One region of the Robertmurraya sp. genome, then DNA from elsewhere that is predicted to be linked to it. Evidence: riboswitches for the same ligand, from Rfam matches in the RefSeq annotation. Region 1 holds a riboswitch; the other holds the start of a gene.

The links. A riboswitch is a leader RNA that binds a small molecule or an ion and turns the genes downstream of it on or off. The one in region 1 is predicted to bind cobalamin.
Region 2: linked by a shared signal. The riboswitch ahead of ACGLXV_RS18590 (ribonucleoside-diphosphate reductase subunit alpha) and the one ahead of ACGLXV_RS04070 ((2Fe-2S) ferredoxin domain-containing protein) in region 1 are both predicted to bind cobalamin.

The regions. Positions count from the first base shown of each region.
Region 1 covers NZ_JAKFCQ010000035.1:6,529-10,701, forward strand. Annotated here, with positions in the region: gene cobJ (precorrin-3B C(17)-methyltransferase) at 1-637, opposite strand, end outside; gene ACGLXV_RS04065 (HoxN/HupN/NixA family nickel/cobalt transporter) at 638-1,351, opposite strand; gene ACGLXV_RS04070 ((2Fe-2S) ferredoxin domain-containing protein) at 1,355-1,738, opposite strand; cobalamin riboswitch at 1,851-2,038, opposite strand; cobalamin riboswitch at 2,175-2,367, opposite strand; gene ACGLXV_RS04075 (multidrug effflux MFS transporter) at 2,584-3,816, opposite strand; gene ACGLXV_RS04080 (putative zinc-binding protein) at 4,100-4,173, opposite strand, start outside.
Region 2 covers NZ_JAKFCQ010000149.1:18,108-22,280, reverse strand. Annotated here, with positions in the region: gene ACGLXV_RS18595 (DHA2 family efflux MFS transporter permease subunit) at 1-905, shown strand, start outside; cobalamin riboswitch at 1,387-1,584, shown strand; gene ACGLXV_RS18590 (ribonucleoside-diphosphate reductase subunit alpha) at 1,913-4,173, shown strand, end outside.

The DNA of each region.
Region 1 (4,173 bases):
CTAATGTGGTGCGCGTAATGCTTTGACGATCACGATAGGCACTTTTTACAAGTCCAACCGGTGTCTCCGGCGATCGGTATTTTAATAGTATCCGCTGTGCCTCGACAATTTGTCGGGTTCTTCTTCCGCTCATTGGGTTATACAAGGCAATCACAAAATCTGCTTGTGCAGCTGCTTCAATTCGTTGTTCAATCAACCTCCAAGGAGTCAGATGGTCACTTAGGCTGATCGTGCAGGCATCATGCATGACAGGGGCTCCCAATAGGGATGCACATGAATTGATGGCTGAGATTCCTGGAATTACTTCAACCTCAACACCCGTGTCTTGCTTCCAGCCTTTTTCAACCAACACTTCGTACACAAGACCTGCCATTCCATAAACACCTGCATCTCCACTAGAGATCACTGCCACTTTTTTTCCGAGCTCGGCCTGCCTCACTGCCTCTTGAGCTCGAGTTACTTCTTCTGTCATCCCTGTGCTAATGATTTCTTGTCCGTCGAGTAGTCTTTCAATCAGTTCCACATACGTTTTGTATCCGATGATCATATCGCTTTCTTGAAGCGCTTTTTTTGCTCGGTCCGTAATATGCTCCTCACTTCCGGGACCAAAACCAATGACTAACAGCTTTCCTTTCAATTACGCTCCTCCTTTCAATAGTTCCGCCATCATAAAAATTCCTAGAACTAAGCTATAGGCTCCTGTTATCGTTCCTAATAGTAAAAACAGCTTGTCTTTCACTCTAGCTTTCATAAATCCCCATGAAAGACAAAACGTAATTCCGATCGTTGCTATGAGTAACCCAAAAACAAATAGAGTCAGTTGAATAAGGGCAACGGTTATATTATCAAGCCCCGTCGCATTAGAAATTATCGCGATCTGAGTCGGACTTTCCACACCAATGCCGTGAAGAATGCCAATAATAAACGCTCCAACGGCACCGAGTTTCGTAGGTGAAAGTTGATTGGTTTTTGTTCCTGATTTCACCTTATTAGCGATGTTATGAAAAAACTCAACAACAATTCTTAGTCGGCTTTTATACTCGTAATCTTTCTTTTGTTGAAAAATCGACCAAATAATAAACATTCCGAGCAAAATAAGGGTGAAGCTAACGAGCATTTCTAGTACTTGCTTCGTTGCATCTGGAAGTTGTAGACCAATATAAATAAATAACACTCCAATAACCATCACAATCATGCCGTGGCCAATGGCATACATCACACCAAGAGTAAGCTGTTTCTTCTTACGCTGCTCACTGCCAACCATGTCGGCAATCGCTGCTACATGATCTCCGTCGATTCCATGCCTCATGCCAATAAACACAGCAAGCAGTGCAAACATGATAAATTCCATAGGTCATACCTCTTCTTTCACTTTTTTCGAAATTCCCTCAATACTATCTGAGTTTTCAGGTGCTACGAAGCCTTCCTGGTCGTATGTATAAATAACAGATTCTTCTAGTATCTTTCCTTGTGCGAGATGACTCCGTACGATTTCTCGTCCCATGTCCTCTGTAAGTGCCTTATACCAGATGCCTTCTGGATAAACGATGGTGACACAAGCATCCTTGCATCTTCCATTGCATCTCGTTCTTGTTGTATGAATCTTGTCGTCCAACTCCAACTGCTTAATTTCATCACGAATCGCTTGCGTTACTTCTTCTCCCCCTTTTCTCATGCAACTACTTCCATTACAAATCAAGATGTGATGCTTTGTCCCATTTAAATTCCATGTTGTCATGTTTTCCACTCCCTTACATTTTTTGTAATAAAAAAGCACCCCTACAAATAGAGGTGCATAAGAACATACGCAATGTACATCTTTCTACACATCTACCTATAGTCCCGTAGGTATGTGACACACTTTATAGGCAGGTCTCCTGGCTCTGGTTCCTTGCTTTTGTTACGTCTTCCCGATTTTACTCAGTGACCATTTGTAACAAAGCTCCCCAATACAGTGGCGGGTACCGCGACGGCTTTTCACCGTGCTTCCCTTTTAAGCAAAAGTTTTTTCTTTTGCACCTATCAAGTAAACTATGAAGTTATCAACCCAATGAAAGATTTCCATAAAAAAATCCGCTCACAGGAATGAACGGATGAAACGAAAGCATGAAAAGACAAACAGAAATACGGTCCCTTCTCACCATCGAAACACCTTCTCTATTCCCGGAGAAACTGAAACGTTTAAAAGTAAGACAGGTTTCCTGACTCGTGCTTCCTCCTACTCTAAGACCTTCCCATATCCATACGAATCACGTATGCACACAGTGGATTTCTTATTTCGTCCACACATACAGTTGCGGGTACAGCTCTGGATTTTCACCAGATTCCCTATTAAGCCATTTAGGCATCTTAACTTTCTGGAAAACTATTCAATTAAGCTAGATTCTATATTAGATGAATCTTTCTTATTTTTCAACTACTTATATAACGAACACGACAGATTTCCTACTGAAACGTAACTCACATGGCGAGCCAACCATTAGATATATTGATTAATTTAAATTCATACACATGCACTTCATTTGGTAAATTGAACGATACCTTAAAAGAAAAGACGCTACCCTTTTGGATAGCGTCTAGATATTATACTGAGATTTTTCCGGGTTCTTCGATAGCTGGTTTTTCAACGGAAGCCTTTCGTACGAAAAGAAAATACGATAGAAAAGCTAAAAAGCTAGCACCAAAGATAATGGATCCCATCGGTATGGCTGAATTCTCACCTGCAATCCCTACAAGTGGTGATGAAATAGAGCCGAGGATAAATGGTAACAATCCTAATAGAGCCGACGCGCTACCAGCAATATGCCCTTGTGACTCCATGGCAAGTGAAAACGATGTGGTTCCAATAATCCCGATTGATGCAACGAAGAAGAAGATAGGAATAACAACAGCAATTAATGGTGCCTTTAGTAATAACGCAACAAGAAGAATGGCACCTGAAACATTTGACATGGTCAGACCTATAACTAAAAAAGTCTTTTCAGATATCACGTCAACGAACTTCCCTACTGCCTGACTTCCAAGAATCAAACCAATTCCGTTTAATCCGAATAATAAACTAAATACTTGTGGCGAAACTCCATAAATATTTTGATACACAAATGGAGTACCAGAAACATAAGCAAAAATTCCAGCCACAATAAATCCTTGTGTAAAGGCATATCCCGTAAACTGACGATCTTTTAATAAAGTTCCAAAGTTACTAAAGGTTTGACCTATATTACTAGGAACACGCTTTTCCGTAGGTAGCGATTCTTCCAGCTTTGAAAATACCGTAAAAAATAAAACTAAACCCACAACACTTAAAACGACAAATACTCCCGTCCAATTCGTAAAGGCTAGAATCGCGCCGCCTGCAACAGGAGCGATAATTGGACCAAGATTACTTACTAATGTTAATAACGCAAAAAACTTCGTTAATTCTCTTCCACTAAACTTATCGCGAACGACCGCTCTCGAAATAACGATCCCGCCTGCTGCTGAAAATCCTTGCAAGAAACGAGCCGCAATAAAGAAATAAATATTCGGAGCAAATGCACAAATGGCAGAGGCAACTAAATACATAATAAGGAATATTAATAATGGTTTTTTCCGTCCCTGCACATCACTCATTGGACCGATAATCAATTGCCCCAGCCCTAAGCCTAACAAACAAGAAGTTAAACTAATTTGTACGAAGGATGCCGTTGTACCGAACTCTTCTACAATAGTCGGAAAAGAAGGCAAATACATATCGATGGTAAACGGACCTAAGATCGCCAGAGATCCTAGAAGCAATGCAAGCTGTAAACGCTTTGTACCTGTTAAATTGTTCAAGTTCCTCTCGCCTTTCTTTTTAAATATGAAGATTCATAATTTCCTAAGTTTGTAACTTTACCATTCTATAACATTGCATTACTAAAGTAAATTGTTTCGGTCGTTGAAATATATAATAATTTTGGGGTTTTATTTATTAAGATTTTGTATGCAGTTACAACGTAGTGATAGAAGGGATCGTTACTTTTTTTGTGGTGAGATCAAGTTTGGGTCTTCAGTGGAAGTGCTCGTTTATCAATCTAGAAAAAAAGGATATGTCCAAGGCGAACATACCCTTTATTGATTATATGAGCTCTACTATTCTCTCATAGGTCGTCATAAACACATCTAAGTCTGGGTCTTCCCCTTTTTTCTTTA
Region 2 (4,173 bases), on a different contig from region 1:
TACTTTACGGCTTCAGTTCGGCAGGAAGCAAGGGTTGGGACAGTCCTCATGTGTACCTGGCTATTGCAGTCGGTTTCATATCGCTAGTAGTATTTATTTTAAAACAAATAAAGCAAGACAATCCGTTGTTAAACTTTAAAGTGTTTAAATACCCAATGTTTGCCTTGTCATCTTCTATTTCCATGGTAACAAACATGGCATTGTTCTCAGGGATGATCCTTATTCCGATTTATGTTCAAACGATTCGTGGAATTTCTCCACTAGACGCGGGGCTAATGCTCCTACCAGGTGCCATCGCAATGGCTATTATGTCACCTATTACGGGGAGATTGTTTGATAAATTTGGTGGTCGAATATTGGCGCTAATTGGTTTAGGAATCACTGTTATCACCACGTATGAGTTTAGTCAGTTAACGGTAGACTTAAGTTATACTCACTTAGTAATACTTTACACGGTTCGAATGATCGGTATGTCATTTGTTATGATGCCTGTTTCAACAAACGGACTAAATCAGCTTCCGACGCGTTTCTATCCACATGGTACGGCAATGAACAATACGTTAAACCAAGTAGCTGGGGCAATCGGAACCGCATTACTAGTTACGGTTATGTCCAATCGTACAGAAACACACGCCAAAGAACTTGCTGACGAAGCCATGAAGACGGCTGCAGGTCAAGGAGCAGGAGCAGCTCAGCCAACTGCTGAAATGATCGCTCAAATGAAAGAGCAGATTATGATGAAGGCGATGCTCGAAGGAATTAATGATGCTTTCCTAGTGGCTACAGGAATTTCTATTGTTGCATTTATCCTCGCATTCTTTATCAAACGGGCAACACAAGCGGAGGATCTAATAGAAGAAAAAGAAGTGTCAAAGGTTGTACCTACAAAGCTAGCTGAAAATTAATAAATGTACGGAAGACCCTCGAAATTGAGGGTCTTCTTTAAAAAATGTAAAAATGAGAATCGCAAGTAAAGCTCTAGAATCGCAAATAAAAATCGGGAATCGCAAATATAGTCTCAGAATCGCAAATAAAAATTGAGAATCGCAAATAAAATCTCAGAATCGCAAATAAATTTTAAAAATCGCAAATAAAAACCAAAACTAGAGAAAAAATCAACTAATCTCCCAAAAAAATCATTTGAAAGATTGAGTTTACCTCTAAATTCCACCCGTTTTATTAAAATCTAGTTCAAAAGACGAGAAAATAAATAAAAATCTACCATTCCCTACAAATACAATATCTCCTTCCCTCACCGCTTAAAGTCAATAACAATATTTTACCCAAATCAACATTTTATACTTGCGTATCTACTAAACTACCGTTACTATTAAGTTTGTAATCTAGATATGGATATACAAAAGTGAAAAAATAACTATATATTGTGTTGTTGCCTTAAGATAAGATGCCGTACGGCTTAATAGGGAATCTGGTGAAAGACCAGAACTGCCCCCGCAACTGTAAATGCTGACAAAATGAACAAGCCACTGTGAAGATTGCTTACGAGATGTAGGTGCCTAAATGGGAAGGGTTCAAAGTAGAGTGAAGCATAAGTCAGGAGACCTATCTTACTTAAGATGTTTCAACTTCTTCGGGGATTTGGGAAGATGAGACGATGGCGACAGAAGACAAAAAAGTATTTTTGCCTGTTTGTCTTTTGCTGAAATCGTTTCATCCGCTCAAGGAACCACTGAGCGGATTTTTTATTAGAAAAGAAAGTATAAGTTTTTGAACTTTGAACAGTGTCTAGCTCCAGCGCCCAGCGACTAGTGTACTTCGCTCTCTTCCCTACGATAAGTCAACATCGGATCGCTTGCGCTCTCCGTGTTTCCTTTATCTCAGTCAAAGGGCTCCAGTCCTGTCGTGCGCAAAACGGGCGCTTGCGCTTTTCAAAATTTCAGGAGGGACGATCATGACAGTAGTAGATGTACTTGAAGATTATAAATCGGTGTTAAAGGCGATTGAAGAGTGTTCTTCAACTTATCAATTAGACGCCACTGAGATGACGAAAATGGTAAATGAATTAGAGGCAGCAAAAAAAGAAGTGAGCCAACAAGCTTTATTTTATTCTTTAAATAAAATCGCGATGGACCAGCCAGATTGGACATTTGTTGCCGCGCGCATATACTTAACCGAATTATACAAACAAGCTTCGCAAAATCGAAAATACGATTCATCACATACATATGGGAACTTTTACGATTTGCTAGAAACGTTAACAGAGAAAGGGATCTACTCTCCTAAACTGCTGCAAATGTATACAGAGGGAGAAATTAAAGAATTAGCAGTGGCAATCAGTCCAGAACGAGATAAGCTTTTCAACTATATTGGACTGTTTTTATTTGCTGATCGTTACCTTGCAAGAGATCATGATAGAAATGTATATGAGTTACCGCAAGAAAGATTCATGGTTATTGCGATGACCATCATGATGAATGAATCTAAAGGCAAAAGACTAGAGTTAGTAAAAGAAGCTTACTGGGCTCTTAGCCATTTATATATGACGGTAGCAACACCAACCTTATCAAATGCAGGGAAGAACTTTGGTCAGCTGTCCTCTTGTTTTATCGACACAGTGGATGATTCGCTAGACGGCATTTATCTAAATAACTGGGACATCGCTCGCTTAAGTAAAGAAGGCGGCGGCATCGGAATTTATTACGGAAAGGTTCGTGCGCTAGGTTCCGATATTAAAAGGTTCAAAGGGATGTCCTCTGGAGTCGTGCCATGGATCCGCTTGATTAATGACACTGCCGTTAGCGTGGACCAGTTAGGTCAAAGACAAGGGGCAGTTGCCATTTATTTAGATGTATTCCACAAAGACGTGATGAATGGCTTCCTTGAACTAAAGACCAATAATGGGGACGAGAGAAGAAAGGCTCATGATATTTTTACAGGAGTCACAATCCCCGATTTATTTATGGAAAAGCTTCTGGAGAAAGATGAAAGCGGAAGAAGCATTGGAGAATGGCATACATTTTGTCCGCATCAGGTGAAGCAGTTGATGGGCTGGAAGGATGAAAACGGAACACCTCTTGGTCTAGAGGATTTTTACGATGAAAAAGATCGAAAGTATTTTACAGAAAAATACGAAGAAGCTGTGAATCAGCCACTCTTACCAAGAAAAACCTACCGTGCGATGGATATTATGGCCCGAATTATGGTGGCACAGCTCGAAACAGGTACACCTTATATGTTCTATCGAGATGAGGTGAATCGTCAAAATCCTAACAAGCGTGCAGAAGGAAGAACGTCTATCTACTGCAGTAATTTATGTACAGAAATCGCCCAAAACATGTCGAGTACAACGATTGTAAAAGAATACAAGGACGAAGATGGCAATCTAGTAATCGTGAGAAAGCCCGGAGAATTTGTTGTATGTAATCTGTCATCTATCAATCTGGCAAAGGCTTATGGTGCCAATGAGCTCGAACGATTAATAAAGATTCAGGTTCGTATGCTAGACAATGTCATCGATCTTAATACGATTCCAGTCGGACAAGCCGAACTAACAAACCAAAAATACCGTGCTGTCGGTTTAGGAACATTTGGGTGGCATCATCTTTTGGCATTACAATCCATTCATTGGGAATCAGAGGAAGCGGTCCAATTTGCAGATGAACTATATGAAAATATTGCGTATTATACGATTCGAGCTTCTATGGAGCTTGCCGTAGAAAAAGGAGCCTTCAGTCAATTTGAGACGTCAGAATGGGCTTCAGGAAAATACTTCGAGCGAAGAAATTACACTTCTGAGCGTTGGAGTGAACTAAAGGAACAAGTAAAGACAAACGGTATTCGTAATGGCTGGCTGATGGCGATTGCTCCGAATTCTTCCACTGCGAAAATTGGCGGCTCTACAGATGGAATTGATCCGTTGTACGCAGTTGAATATGCGGAGGAAAAGAAGAACTTTAAGTTCAAGGTAACCGCACCTGACTTGAACCATCGCACATACACGTACTACCGAAGAGCAAGGCATGAGTTAGACCAAGTGTGGAGTATTCGCCAAAACGCTGCTCGTCAACGCCATATCGACCAATCGATCAGCTTTAACTTGTATGTGAGACATGATATTAAAGCGAAGGATTTGCTTAATTTACACGTAGAAGCTTGGAAGCAAGGGTTAAAAACAACGTATTACGTAAGAAGTACCTCGCAGTCGGAGATTGA